DNA from 2 places in the Massilimicrobiota sp. SW1139 genome. Region 1 is predicted to be linked to the other one. Evidence: riboswitches for the same ligand, from Rfam matches in the RefSeq annotation. Region 1 holds a riboswitch; the other holds the start of a gene.
What was found. A riboswitch is a leader RNA that binds a small molecule or an ion and turns the genes downstream of it on or off. The one in region 1 is predicted to bind lysine.
Positions count from the first base shown of each region.

Region 2: it holds a riboswitch for lysine, as region 1 does, so the genes downstream of both, E0K96_RS10655 (transporter substrate-binding domain-containing protein) here and E0K96_RS11475 (ACT domain-containing protein) in region 1, are expected to answer to the same signal.

Region 1 is NZ_SJOR01000030.1:1,755-9,798, reverse strand. Features, by position in the region: gene mnmE (tRNA uridine-5-carboxymethylaminomethyl(34) synthesis GTPase MnmE) at 1-944, shown strand, start outside; gene E0K96_RS11495 (hypothetical protein) at 946-1,167, shown strand; gene E0K96_RS11490 (MATE family efflux transporter) at 1,303-2,643, shown strand; gene E0K96_RS11485 (BglG family transcription antiterminator) at 2,698-3,369, opposite strand; gene E0K96_RS11480 (metallophosphoesterase) at 3,440-4,426, opposite strand; lysine riboswitch at 4,593-4,762, shown strand; gene E0K96_RS11475 (ACT domain-containing protein) at 4,819-5,277, shown strand; gene dapA (4-hydroxy-tetrahydrodipicolinate synthase) at 5,288-6,184, shown strand; gene dapB (4-hydroxy-tetrahydrodipicolinate reductase) at 6,186-6,929, shown strand; gene lysA (diaminopimelate decarboxylase) at 6,942-8,044, shown strand, end outside.
Region 2 is NZ_SJOR01000024.1:15,550-23,593, forward strand. Features, by position in the region: gene E0K96_RS10630 (aminotransferase-like domain-containing protein) at 1-440, opposite strand, end outside; gene E0K96_RS10635 (hypothetical protein) at 543-881, shown strand; gene E0K96_RS10640 (MerR family transcriptional regulator) at 892-1,764, opposite strand; gene E0K96_RS10645 (amino acid ABC transporter ATP-binding protein) at 1,844-2,587, opposite strand; gene E0K96_RS10650 (amino acid ABC transporter permease) at 2,596-3,318, opposite strand; gene E0K96_RS10655 (transporter substrate-binding domain-containing protein) at 3,322-4,149, opposite strand; lysine riboswitch at 4,214-4,383, opposite strand; gene E0K96_RS10660 (GTP pyrophosphokinase) at 4,474-5,535, opposite strand; gene lgt (prolipoprotein diacylglyceryl transferase) at 5,626-6,435, opposite strand; gene hprK (HPr(Ser) kinase/phosphatase) at 6,432-7,367, opposite strand; gene uvrA (excinuclease ABC subunit UvrA) at 7,378-8,044, opposite strand, start outside.

The sequences.
Region 1 (8,044 bases):
ATTTAATTAGTGCTAAAAATGATTATGCTTCTCAATTAGCATTAAGAGGAATTCAAGGCAATATCAGTCATTTTATTGAAGATTTAAAAGAAGATCTCATTCAGATTATTACACAGATAGAAGTCAATATTGATTATCCTGAATATGAAGATGTTGAAGAATTAACAGCTGAATCTTTACTTCCTAAAAGTATACAATTACAAGAAAAAATGAATCATATTATTGATTCATCTAAAAATGTTCATTTATTAAAAGATGGTATTTCAACAGTGATTATAGGAAAACCTAATGTTGGAAAATCAAGCTTGTTAAATGCTTTATTAGATGAAGATAAAGCCATTGTTACAGATATTGCTGGAACAACAAGAGATATTGTTGAAGGAACGATTCGATTAGATCATATTGTTTTAAATATGATTGATACAGCCGGTATTAGAGATACTGATGATGTTGTTGAAAATATTGGTGTTCATAAATCAAAAAAACTGATTCATAAAGCAGATTTAGTATTATTGGTATTAGATGGTTCTCAACCATTAACTCAAGAAGATTATGAATTATTAGAGTTATCAAAGGATACACAAAGAATTATTGTCATTAATAAAAAGGATCAGGGAGAAATTAAAGATATTGATGGTATTGCAATTAGTGCTAAGAATCATGATATTGAACCATTAATTCAAAAGATTAAAGCTATGTTTGAATTAGGACAAATTACTTCATCACAAGATGACATTCTTGCGAATGCGAGACAAATTCAATTATTAGAAAAAGCAAATCAATCATTAAAAAATGCTATTCAAGCAATGCAAGAATATGTGCCAACTGATTTAATTGTTACAGATTTATATGAAAGTTGGGAAAGTTTAAAAGAGATTTTAGGAGAAAGAGCAAAAGAGGACTTACTGGATGAGTTATTTAAACGCTTTTGTATAGGTAAATAATGTGAAAAAGTATCAGTTTTTAGCAGAAAGATATTATAAATTTTTTAAATATTTAAGAAGAATAGGGTTAATAAGTGTTATTGTTTTCTTAGTTGTAACAGCATTTAATAGAGGAAATCAGACTTTATCGCTGATTAGTTACTTTGCAATACTTGTTACCTTAGCATGTCTTTTGGAATGTGTTATTCTCTATATTCTATATCTGATATTTAAAAATAAATGAAAAGGATGAGTTAATTCATCTTTTTTTCTTGAAATAACTTGAATATTCAATCATATCATTTCAAAAAAAGAAAAGATCATATTTTCTAATGAAAGAGTGCTATAATATGCAAGCGAAGAAATGGGGAGGAAAATCATGAATAAAAGCTATGAAATTGATATGTGTCATGGTCCATTATTAAAACAAATTATTATATTTTCTGTGCCATTGATGCTATCAGGAATATTACAATTATTATTTAATGCAGCTGATATTATTGTTGTGGGGAGATTTACTGGCAGTGATGCATTAGCAGCCGTAGGATCAACAAGTTCATTAATCAATTTATTAGTGAATCTGTTCATAGGAATATCGGTTGGAGCCAATGTTTTATTTGGAAGATTTTGTGGGGCTCACGATGATAAAAATGCATCAGAAACAGTACATACAGCTATTTGTACTGCTATTTATGGTGGAATCATTATGATTTTTGTAGGTAATATATTTGCAAGACCACTTTTGGAATTAATGGGAACACCTCAAAATGTGATTGATTTATCAACAATATATATGCGTATCTATTTTATTGGTATGCCTGGTTTTATGGTTTATAATTTTGGGGCAGCCTTATTACGAACTGTTGGAGATACCAAAAGACCACTTTATTATTTAACTTTTGCAGGAATTATTAATGTTATTTTCAATTTAATCTTTGTTATTGTTTTTCATTTAGGTGTTGCAGGAGTCGCCATTTCAACAATGATGTCTGAATGTATATCAGCAGTATTAGTGTTAAGATGTTTAATTCATGCTGATGGTGTTTTAAAATTATCTAAAGATCAATTACGTTTTCATAAAGATAAATTAATAAAAATGTTGCAAATTGGATTACCTGCAGGATTACAAGGAATGGTATTTAATATTTCAAATGTTTTAATTCAATCATCAGTCAATTCATTTGGATCTATTATTGTTGCTGGAAATACTTCAGCAAGTAATATTGAAGGATTTGTTTATACAGCTATGAACTCTATTTATCAGACATCCTTAAGTTTTACCAGTCAAAATATGGGAGCAAAGAATTATTCAAGAGTGAATCAAATTCTTGTGAGATGTTTAGCTGTTGTTAGTATTATTGGATTTGTTTTAGGTTTTGGAGCATACTTGTTAGGAGATGTTTTATTAACTATTTATTCAACTGATCCACAAGTTATTTCTGCTGGGCTTATTCGTTTAAGTATTGTCAGTGCATCTTATTTTTTATGTGGTATTATGGATGTTATTGTAGGAAGTTTAAGAGGTATGGGTTATTCCATGATGCCAATGCTTATCTCTTTAACAGGAGCCTGTTTATTCCGTGTTATTTGGATATTTACAGTCTTCCAAATGAATCATTCTCTCTTTGTTCTTTATATTTCTTATCCAATTTCATGGATTTTGACATTAAGTGCTCAAATGATCTGTTACTTAAAAGTAAGAAAACATGCTTTTGTATAAATCAGCTTATAAAGCTGATTTTTTTGCAAAAAAAAGAAAGCCTTTCGACTTTCATTACTGTTTCTTTAAAGCTGTTCCAAAATGTAAAGCAATATAAGCTAATTCATGTTCATTAAATCTTTTATGATAATGTTCATTGACAATATCATTGAAAATTTCTGCACACTTATATTCTAATTGGAATTGAGCTTGAATTTTATCTTTTAATGGGTTGTTAGTGAGTTGATGATTGTTTTGTAAGCGATCTAAAGCAGGATAGAAGTGAAGTGTCATACCTGTATAGAATTCTTTGTTTTTTCTTAAATCTAATTGAAGATCGGCTTCAATACGGTTGATTGTTTCATTAATAATATCTTCAGTTTCATCATCACATAAATCAAACTCACAATTAAAATCAATATCTAACAGATTAATATTTGCTAAATACATAGTGACATATTGAATTTGATTTTCATCAATTTCAACATGAAATTGTTGATCTAACTGATCAATAATTTGTTTAGAAACACCATAATATTCATGACTTTTTAAATGATTAATCTGACTTTCACTTGTTGGAATATAAGTTCCATTGATTTCTCTAGAAATACATAAAGAAAGATGAATAATTAAGTTATCAAAAGAAACATCAGATATTTCAATATTGTGATCTTGAATAACCTTTCTCACAATATTTTCAATGATTTCTTTTCTATTTTCAAATTGACTGTCTAATTCTATAACCATAATACCTGTACCTCGCTTTTCATATGATATATTATTTGAATTCAAAAGTCTACCATAAAAAAATTTTTTCTTAAAATGAAACATATACTTCAACATATTCACAATTTGTCATAAATCTTATAGGAAATCCCCATGAACCATAACCACTGGAAACAATTAATGAATGATGATCTTGTACCAATAAACCATAATCATTATCATAAAGCAAATTGGTAATGACATTTCCAGGAAAAATCTGTCCAGCATGTGTATGACCAGAAAGCTGAATATCAGCATATTTTTGATTTTCTTTATATCGACCAGGGTTGTGATCTAAAACAATGGTTGGTAGTGAACTATCCATATTTTCACAAATTGTATCTAGGGAAGTTGAAGAATGTAAACTGACATCTTCTCGTCCTATTATATTAAACAGTCCATCAATACATACAAATTTTTCATTTAAATAAGTGATTTTGTATTTTTGATAAAGTTTTTGACTAGATAGAGAAATGTATTTTTCATGGTTACCATCAACTGCATAAATACCATATTTGCAATGAGCAGCAGATAATATTTTTAATGTTTGTTCGATATAGTCTTGAGGAGAATTTTCATCAAATATATCACCACCTAAACAAATGAGGTCATATTGATTTTGATTTAATGTATCAACAAGATTTTTGATTTGTTGAGGGCTTGTTCCACTACCAATATGAATATCACTTATAAAGGCTATTTTTAATGATGAAAGAGTCGTATTTTTAGGAATAGTGACATGGTAATCTGTGATCTCTTTATGATAATGAGAGCTATATCCTAAACCAGTTATAGAAATAGATACAAGTAAAAGACATATTATAAAAAAAGAATGATGTTTATGATGAATGATATGACACCATAAATGATATAAACCAATCCATATAAAAAAACAAAAAGAACATAGGATATAAAAATTTATTATATTGTTCCAAACAAACCATAAAGAGGATGTTGGTTGAAAAATGACTTCTATAAGAAGTGTTATGATGGCTATAAGTGTTAAAATAGATAAAGTATAACGCCAACTTTTTTTCATATGTTCAAATATACGAAGAAAATATAGAAAAGGTGTTATAATAAGAAATAGGGATAGGAGTGTATAAAATATAATCATCATAAAAACCTCTTTTCTTTTTTTACAAGTATAACATAATTGAACAAAAAATAAAGGTTGCTTTCAATGAAGTCATATGATAGTATTAAAAAAAGATAGAGGTGCAAGAGTTAAGAGTTCTTTTATCAATAGATGCAACTAAAAAGAAGGAGGAACGATTGCCGAAGGGATAATTATTTGCATGTGATTATTGCCTGGGGGTATAGAGAATATCTATATCACTGTCACTTTGTAATGAAGTGGTGTGCTATTGCCTTAATAAAATAATATTTATTATTGCAATGGTACCATTGCAATTTTTTATTTTAAAGAAGGTGGAAATATTGAAATTGATTGAATCAGATCATCATATTATTCAAGTTAAATTCATGAATGTAGAAAAGAATTCATTATTTGTTGGAGATATTTTTCAAACCATTTCTTCAATGAATGTCAATATAGATATGATTTCTGAAGTGATGTTAGAAGATGAAATGCGTATTGATTTTACATGTAGTCAAGATGATCAGAAAAATTTAGATCATGCTTTATCGTTAATAAGATCAAAACATCCACGTATGCAAATTTATCAAAATAGACAAGTTGCGAAAATTAAACTGGAAAGTCATGAAATGAAAGATGAAGTAGGTGTTGCTGCAATGTTATTTACATTATTAGGGAAACATCAAATTCCTTTACTTCAAGTCACAACATCAGAAGTATCTATTTCATGTGTGATTCCATTGGAATATGTTGATTTAGCTTTGTCAGAAATTCAAAATGAATATAAATAGGAGGAAAATTATGGAACCAATTTTTGAAGGAAGTGCAGTTGCGCTTGTATTACCAATGTTAGATGATGGAAGTATTGATTATGATGGCTTTAAAAGACAAGTGCAAAGAATGATTGATGGTGGAGTACAAGCTCTTTTAGTGAATGGAACAACTGGAGAAACACCAACAATTCATATTGATGAAGAATTTGAATTAACAAAGATTGTCATGGAAATGACAAAAGGAACAGGTGTGAAAGTGATTGCGGGAGCTGGTTCAAATGATACAGAAACAGCTTTGAAAAAAGCAAAGTTTGCAAAAGAAGTTGGCGCAGATGCTATTTTAGTTGTAACACCTTATTATAATAAGACAAGTCAAAGAGGTTTAATTGATCATTATACTTATATTGCAGATCGTGTTGATATTCCAATGATTATATATAATGTACCAGGTCGTACAGGAATGAATATTGCAGTAGATACAGTTGTAGAACTTGCTAAACATAGAAATATTAAGGCTATGAAAGATGCAACTGATAATATTGCTTATGCTATGGATGTTTTAACACATACAAAAGATTTAGATTTTGATATGTATAGTGGCTGTGATGATAATATTTTACCGTTTATTGCTGCGGGAGGAAAAGGGGTCATTTCTGTTTTATCTAATCTTTATCCAAGAGAAACAGAAAAATTTGCTCAAGCTGTGCTACATGGTGATATGGATTTAGCTAGACAAATGGCATATGATTTCAATGATGTCAGCAAATATTTATTTATTGATGTCAATCCAATTATGCCTAAGGCTGCACTTAAAAAAATGGGTGTATGTGGTGAAATGGTCAGAAGACCATTAATCCCAACAACAGAAAAAAATAAACAATTATTATTTGATGCTATGGAAAGATTTGAAAAGAAGGGCTATTAATATGAATGTATTGGTTTATGGTTTTGGTTTAATGGGTAAAAAAGTAACGCAAGCAGTGAGAGATAATGCCCAAATGAATTTAGTTGGTGTTGTTTCTCCTGTCTTTGATGCGAAAATTGATGAAAAAATGTATGCATCTTTAAATGAAGTTCATGAAAAAATAGATGCTATTATTGATTTTTCGCATCCAGATAATTTAAATGATATTTTAAAATTTGGTGTTAGAAATCATTGTGCACTTGTTCTAGCAACTACAGGATATAGTGAACAACAAATTTTACATATTGAAGAAGCATCTTCACAAATTCCTATTTTTCAATCATATAACACATCTTTTGGTGTTTCTATGTTAACAAAGATTGTCAAAGAAGTAGCGAAAGAATTTTATGAAAATGGATATGATATTGAAATTATTGAAAAACATCATAATCAAAAAATTGATGCACCAAGTGGAACAGCTAAACTTTTATATGATGTGATTCATGAAGATATTGAAGAGACAAAAGAAGTTTATGATCGTTCTACTGTTCATCATAAACGTGAAAGAAATGAAGTTGGTATTCAATCTGTGCGTGCTGGAACAATTTTTGGTGAACATAGTGTTTTATTTGCGGGACATGATGAAATTATTGAAGTCAAACATACAGCTTTATCAAAAGAAGTTTTTGTACAAGGGGCTATTTCAGCATGTTTGAAGATTGCTGATAAAGAAAATGGTTTATTTAGTTTAAAGAATTTATATTAAAGGGGAAGAACAATGGTTTTACAGACACAGTTTGCTCAAATTAGGGATCGTAGTTTATATATTGATGATGTCAATGCAATGGATTTAGTTAAAAAATATGGAACGCCACTTTATGTTATGAGTGAAGGACATATAAGACATCAATTTGAAGAATTAAAAATAAAGTTTTTAGATAAGTATGATAATGTTTTGCCATTATTTGCTTCAAAGTCATTTAGTTGTTTAGAGATATATAAAATTGCCAGTGAATATGGTATTGGTATTGACTGTGTGAGTGCAGGAGAGATTTCTATTGCCTTAAAAGCTGGTTTTGATCCTCATAAAATTTATTTCCATGGAAATAATAAACTTCCATCTGAAATAGATTATGCGATAGCTCATGATGTTGATCATTTTGTGATTGATAATTTTTATGAGATAGAATTAATTGAAAAAATAGCAACTCAATATGATAAAACCATTTATGCAACTGTAAGAGTTGTGCCAGAAATTAAAGCTGGTGGACATGGATATATTCAAACTGGACATAAGGATACAAAGTTTGGTTTCAGTGCGAGAAATGGCATTTATTTAAAAGCTATCCAACAAATTGCTGATTCTACACATATCGAATTTGAAGGTATACATTGCCATATTGGTTCACAGGTTTTTGATTTATATGCTTATATCAGTGCTATGCATCGTTTTGTACGTTTTGCCTATGAAATATATGATCAATTAGGTATTATGGTAAAAAAGATAAATGCTGGTGGTGGATATGGAATTGCTTATACTAAAAAAGATGAACCACTAGAATTTGAAACAATCACTTCTGAAATTATGAATATTATTAAAGATGGTTATGATAAACGTGGTTGGGAAATGCCAATGGTACTTGTAGAACCAGGACGTTATGTTGTTGGTAATGCTGGAATTACATTATATACAGTGGGAGCAGTTAAAGATATTCCAGATGTTCGTACTTATATGAGTGTTGATGGTGGAATGACGGATAATATTAGAACGGCTTTATATGATGCACAATATGATGGTATTATCGTTAATAAAGCTTATGAACGTCGTGATACAAAAGTGACTGTTGCTGGAAAGGTTTGTGAATCTGCTGATATTGTTGT
Region 2 (8,044 bases), on a different contig from region 1:
TTTTTATATTCAATACCTCTTAAAACAGCACCTAATGATTTAAAAGCATTTAAAGCTCCTAAAAAACTAGGATTTTCACAAATCACAACGTCACCTTCATTACATAATATTTTAGCCACAAATTCCATAATCTGTTGTGATCCAGAAGTAATCATCATCTGATCATCAGCTTTCATAACTTGTTCATGACGATTAAAAAAGTGTGTCGCTGCCTGAATCAATTCCTGATCTCCTTCAGTAATTCCATACTGTAAAACACTAATAGGCTCATTAGTCAATATATCTGCAGATATTTTTTCAATTTCTTCAACTGGAAATGCTTCTGCTGATGGATTTCCTCCAGCAAAACTAATCATCTTTGGATCAGATGTTGCCTTTAATATTTCTCTAATTGCAGATGCCTTTACATTTGACATACGTTTTGCAAATTGATATTCCATCATAAAACCCCCTTATCTTATTGTTTATTATAAACCAATTTCATGAGAATAACTAGATATTTATCTCAACTAGCGATATAATAGATATAGGTGGTGATAGAAATGCAAGTTATTGTCGTTGTTTTAAATAAACTTGACTGTTTAGATGATTTGCTTGCAAACTTAAAAAGAGCTGGGGTACGTGGTGGAACAATCATTGAATCTACTGGCATGATTAAGACAATAGATGATTCTGATGAAAGCTATCTTTTAGGATCATTACGTTTGTTCTTAGAAAATCCCCGTCCTGAAAGTCGCACTATCTTTTTTATCGTAGAAGATGGTCAGGTAGACTTAGTCAGAAAAACAGTTGATGAATCAGTTGGTGGCATTGATAATCCAAATACAGGTATTGTTTTTGGATTACCTCTTACATTTGCAGATGGTCTTATAAAAAAATAAAGTTTCGGCTTTATTTTTTTATTAACCGAAACTTGGAATCATAATAAAGATGAAGTTCCTGACAAACTCTTTGATTGAAATCCATGAGTTGTTGATAATATTGATGATACTCATCTGATAGTTCACACATGGCTGGTATCAAAATATCATAATACCCACTATCTCTTAATCTGATCTTCATCTGGCGATTTGGATAACTGAGTATACGATACCACCATTTTTGTTGTAACTCATAGTTTTTGATAACCATTTGCTTAATGGATTCATATGCATCTTCTTGATTCATCAATTGATTTTTATATACATTGACATCATGCCATACTTGTTTGAGCTGCTTTTGATTTGTTTTAGAAATCCACATCAAAAAGCGATATGTCCATGGAATTTTGATATGAAAATGATCCCAAAAATCAATAATACAATCATAAGCATTCTGTTGTTTTTGTGTACGAATATGAATATGAAGATAAGGTAGAAAATGCTCATAGAACATATCAAAGAATGGCTGAGGAATATTGTCAGACATGATTTGACATATATCATCCAATGAAAAAGAGTCTTCTATGTTGTCACTTTCAATAAAACAATGTAATTGTTTTAAACTTTCTTGTTGATAAGAAAGTTCTTTTTGTCTTTGTGTATAAATCTGTTGAAGATATTCTTTTTTCTGATTAGCATCTAAATCCAATAAACAGCGAATATCTGCAATAGAGATAGACCAGCTACGATACATCATAATTTCTTTTAATCTTTGAACATCTTCGTCACTGAATTCACGATATCCATTTTGATTTTTATAAACATGAAGTAACTGTTGTTTTTCATAATAATAAATGGCTTTTTTTGTCACATGACATTGACTGCAAACTTCCTGTATTTTCATATCTCATTTCATCTCCCATTTTCATCATAAACTATCCCCTTAGGTCAATGTCAACAAAAAAAGTATCATTTCTGATACTTTATCCATTTGCTTTTAAATAACGTTTTAAAAATGTTCGTGTACGTTCTTCTTGAGGATGTTCGAAGATTTGTTCAGGTGTCCCTTCTTCTGCAATCACACCCTGATCCATGAAAACAACACGTGTTGATACATCTTTCGCAAATTCCATTTCATGAGTGACAACAATCATTGTCAAACCTTCATCAGCGAGTTCTTTCATAATATTCAAAACATCGCCAACCATTTCTGGATCCAATGCACTTGTTGGTTCATCAAAAAGCAAAACTTCAGGACTCATACATAACGCTCTTGCGATAGCAACCCTTTGTTTTTGTCCCCCTGATAATTGTACACTGCTTTTATTTGCAAAAGCACTCATACCCACTTTTTCTAAATATTTGAAAGCCATTTGTTTTGCTTCTTCTTTATTTCTTTTTAAAACCTTGATTTGTCCAATCATACAGTTTTCTAATACTGTTAAATTGTTGAATAGATTAAATCCCTGAAACACCATACCAACTTTAGAACGATATTGATTCACATTGAAGTGACGATCTAAAATATCCTGGTTATGATATAAAATATGTCCATCATCTAATCTTTCTAATAGATTAATACAACGTAATAATGTTGATTTTCCACTTCCACTTGAACCAATAATTGTCACAACTTCACCTTTATGTATATCAAAATTGATATCATGCAAAACTTCTAATTGCTTAAATCTCTTTTTTAAATGTTGTACTTGAATAATTGTATCCATAATATCTCCTAACTGCAAAAGTCCTTGCTTTGTTTTTCAGAATTCAATCTTTTTTCGATATAATTTAAAATAAAGGTACTGATCGTTGTTAAAAATAAATAAATGATTGCAGCAACCAAGAAACATTCAATATATTTCATATTTGATCCTGCCACAGATGTCGTCTGAAAATATAATTCTGTTACAGAAATAACATTCAGCATAGAACTGTCTTTGATATTAACAATCAACTGGTTCCCAATTGATGGAAATGTATTTTTAATAGCTTGTGGAAAAATCACTGATATAAGTGTCTGACTTGTTGTCATTCCCAAACTCTTTGCAGCTTCACTCTGTCCTGCATCAACAGATTGAATACCTGCACGAATGATTTCAGCCATATATGCTCCTGTATTAATAGAGATAATAAACAATCCAGCAACTAAAGGAGTCCAATTGAAAGCAGGCTTTAATAAATAATATAAGAACATAGCCTGTACCATCATAGGTGTTCCTCTAAATACCCAGATATAAAAACCTGTAATCCATTTTCCTAAGCGTTTGAATAGACGACTGACCGTTGAATCATAATCATTGATTTCAATAGCTCTTATACCACCTACAACTAACCCTATAAGAAAACCACAAACAGTTCCTACAACAGCATATAATAAAGTAATTTGAATACCGTAACTGAACAGAGACATATTTTCAACAAATATTTCCCATGCTTTTGCAAAATCAATACTCATAAATTATTCTCCTGCTGGCTGTCTATCAACAGCTTCGCTCATCAGTTGTTTTCTTTCATCTACCGTAATCTTATCTAAAGATGCCTGTACCTGTTTAAAGAATTCACTATCTCTTGTTCCTTCTTTTAAACCAATAGATACTGTTGTATCACATTCAAAACCTTTTCCTTCATCAAAATGTACAATTGTTAAATCTTTATTGGCTGCAACAACACCTTCAGCAACAGCCATTTCTGCAGTGATTCCATCAACATCTCCCTGTTGTAAAGCAACAACCATTTCAGGATAAGTGGCTTTTGCTGTAGCATGGTGAACACCTTTGATCTGATCAATGACATCATCATAGTTTGTTCCTTTTTGTCCAACAACATTTTTACCACTAAATTGTTGAATATCTGTAAACTTTGCTTCTTCACCATCTTTACGTACAATCATAATCATACCTTCGCTATCGTAATATGGTGTTGTAAAATCAATACCTTCTTCTCTTGTTTCATTCGCTGTCATTCCAGCAATAATGGCATCAATTTCACCAGATTCCAAAGCCACTGTTAATCCATCCCATGATATTTTCTTAATCACAAGTTCTTTTCCTAAATCATCCGCAATTCTTTTGGCAATCTGTACATCATATCCATCTGCATATCCAGCATTACCTAATGATACTGTTGTATCACTTTCCTGACTTGTCTGCCAGTTAAATGGTGCATAAGAACATTCCATTCCCACAACAAACTGATCTTTATTGGCTGATGCCTGTTCACCACCGCCACATCCAAATAAAGTCATTGCCATAGCCATAGCCACTAAAACTTTTCCTAATTTTTTCATATAAACCCTCTCTTTCTATATACATATAAAATAAAAGCCGTGCTATTAACACGACTTTAATGACCATATTAATAGCGCCTCTTCATTTTCATGAAGGAGTGTTATGAGTATTTCCCATAACCCCAAGATAGAGATTTGCCAATATCTATCTTTCGGCAATGATTACCTTTCCCATTCTTCTTCGTTTGCCAACTCCAAATAGTACTCTGATACACTGCTGCCTCTAATTCTTTTATTTTACGTTCTTTATGCTATACTCTTTTTCATGTCTTGTCAACTTTTTTCACATTTTTTCACAAAAAAATATGAATTCCTGATGATTTTTTAAGATACAGTCATCTGTTTTTCTTCAATAATTCCTTTTAACGTCTGTAAACGTTCTATACTTTCTTTGGTAAAGATATCTTCTGGATCTGCTGATCCTTCATTTGCTAACATAACAAGTGAAATCCAAACCAAAACATTATAAATATTAATCTTTTGATTTTCTTTATTGTTTTCAATACGTTCACGTGAAATCCATTCAATCTCTTTCATATGATTTTCTACAAAATCATCCAATTCATTAATATACGTATACCCCATATAATGGAATCTTTGAACCAGTCGAGATTGTGAAATCAGTTCTGAATCTCTTTCAAACTGAAATTGAAATTCTGTATGCAATTTTTCTAAAATATTATTAATGCGTGGTGATGTATTGACATATTGTGCCAATGAATTGGCATTGATATCTGTTTTTAAAACTTTTTCAATATGCACAATACCCTTATTATATTCATCGACTTCCCTTGCAATCTGTACAAATTCTTCATCTAACAATTCTAATGATGCTGAAAGACGTGTTAATCGTCTACGAATATCCTTAGGAATTTCATACTGTGATTTGTATCCTAGCCCATGTTCTATTTCTGCCCATGAATGTTGTAATGTCGTACGAATCTGTAATTCAAAAATAATATCTTTATACGCAGAATACTCAATCAATTGACATCTTTCATCATTAAATTTAATTAACAGATGCAAAGAATTATAACCAAAATCAATACGATCATCATAATTTTTCTTTCTTTTATCATTATATTCTACAATATCAAAATTTTCTTTTACACAATCATAAATACGATCAACATCATTTTCAAATAAAGTAATAATACGACAAGCCACAACATCTGTAATTTGATGAATGTCCGTATATTTATTCTTATATGTGATTTTTTTCATTAATGCGCCTTCGCTTTTAATCCTAATCGCCATATTAGAAATACGAAAATGATGGGTATCAATAATACGTGTAAAAATATCTTCAATATCATGTTTCAAAGAACGATAAATGTCCTGATTATCATGATATTGTTTAATAATTTTCTTTGCAGAGTTATGCATAAAATCACCTCATATTTTCATTATACGCTCCTTATATGAAATATTCATGAACAAAACACATAAGAAAAAAAATGTGGCTATATACCACATTTAACTCATATCAATGTAATGGACTTCTTTTCCTTTTAAATGAACATAAATAATTCCAATAAGACCTGCTATAATAAAAGCAATTGAAATCAATTGAGCCATACGAATTGGTCCAAACATAAGACTATCTGTACGTAATCCTTCAACTGGGAAACGCACTAAACCATAGAATAGGAAATAACTAAAGAATTGAATACCCTGGTGTTTTTGAAATCTTCTAATCACAAACACAATAAGCAAGAAAGCCATTATATTTCCCACTGATTCATACAAAAATGTAGGATGATGATATGCCCCATTCATATACATATTATCAATAATGAATTGTGGAAGATGCAAAGACTGCAAAAATGATAAACTGACTTCTCCTCCATATGCTTCATGATTGAAAAAGTTTCCCCATCTTCCAAACGCCTGGGCAATCAATACGCCAGGCATAATGGCATCACCAGCCAGTAAAAATGGAATATCATGCTTTTTAAAGAAATAATAACTATAAATCAGTCCTGCAAAGATTCCACCTTGAATAGCTAAACCGCCATGCCAAATAGCAAAAATCTCTAATGGTTGAGAAGCATACATTTCATCAAAGGTAAAAATAACATACCAGATTCTAGCACCGACAATTCCAATCAATAAGACTGCAAAGAAATAATCAGATAAAATATCTTTAGAATACCCTAATTGTTTAAAACGGTATTGCCCTAAAAAATATGCAATACATGCACCTGTGAGAATACAAACCGCATACCACTGAATATGGATTGGTCCAATAGTGACAAAAGTTGAAAAATCTTCAAAGAATGTCATGATGATTTACTCTTAATATTGTCAAGAATACGATTGACAAATTCCTTGCTTGAATCAAATCCAGAATCTTTAAGTTGCATATTCATCACAGCTGCTTCTATAATAGCAGACATACTTCTTCCACCAGTCACAGGCACGACAATTTTAGGAATTTGGATACCCAAGATTTCTTCCATAACGTCATCTTCTTCCATACCAATTCTTGTATATTCACGTGATGGAAGCCAACGTTCCAACTGAATAATTAAATCAACATGATCTTTTGGTAATACTGAGGCGACCCCAAACATCTTAGAAACATCAATAACCCCAATACCTCTGATTTCTAATAAATTGCGTAAAACTTCAGGAGCACGACCTACAATTCCCTGACCAATATGATAAAGTTCAATAGCATCATCAGCAATCAAAAAATGCCCACGTTTAATTAACTCTAAAGCAATCTCTGATTTTCCAATACCACTATCACCACGAATCACAACACCTTTACCATAAATATTTAAAAAGACTCCATGAATCAATGTTTCTGCCGCTAAAGCTTCATCAAGTGTTCCAGTTAAATCTATAGAAACACGACCTGTTGCCTGTGTTGTTTCAAAAATTGGAAAATTTCTCTTGATCGCAATATTTTTCAAAATTTCTGGACATGAATATCCTTTCGCAATAATAATACAAGGTGTTTCATCATTGGCTAATTTAGAAAAACATGCAAGTTGTGATTCTTTGCTCATTTCTTTAACGAAAGAAATTTCTTTTTCTCCAAATAATATAATTCTTCTAAAATCTGTATGTTTAAAAAATCCTGCCAATTCAAATCCTGGTCGATTCATTTCTGGCACAAAGACTTCTCTTTCCAAAGCTGATTCATCACCTGATATCTGATGAAATAAAGCTGGTTTCAATAAATCTTTGATTTTCACTGACTTTCCCATGTATTTCCTCCTACTCTAAGACCATTTTCAAGAAACGTCCTGTATGACTTTTTTGACATGCTGCGACTTTTTCTGGCGTTCCTGATACTACAATTGTACCACCATTGTCGCCACCTTCCAATCCTAAATCAATAATGTGATCAGCAACTTTAATCACATCAAGATTATGTTCAATCACAATCACAGTATCACCCTGTTCAACAATACGATTTAAAACTTCAATCAGACGTGCTACATCATGACTATGTAAACCAGTTGTTGGTTCATCTAAAATATATACTGTTTTTCCTGTTGCTTTCTTTTGTAATTCACTGGCAAGCTTCACACGCTGCGCTTCTCCACCAGATAATGTTGTGGCGCTTTGACCAAGTTTTATATAACCAAGTCCTACATCATAAATCGTTTGAAGCTTAGAACGAATACGTGGTAAATTATCAAAGAATGTTAAAGAATCTTCAATAGTCATCTCTAAGACATCATAGATTGTCTTATCTTTATAAGTCACCTGTAATGTTTCTTCATTGTAGCGTTTACCACCACATTCTTCACAAGGTACATAAACATCAGGTAAAAAATGCATACTGATACGTTTGACACCATCACCTTGACACGCTTCACAACGTCCACCTTTGACATTAAATGAAAAACGCCCTTTATCATATCCACGCATTTTTGCT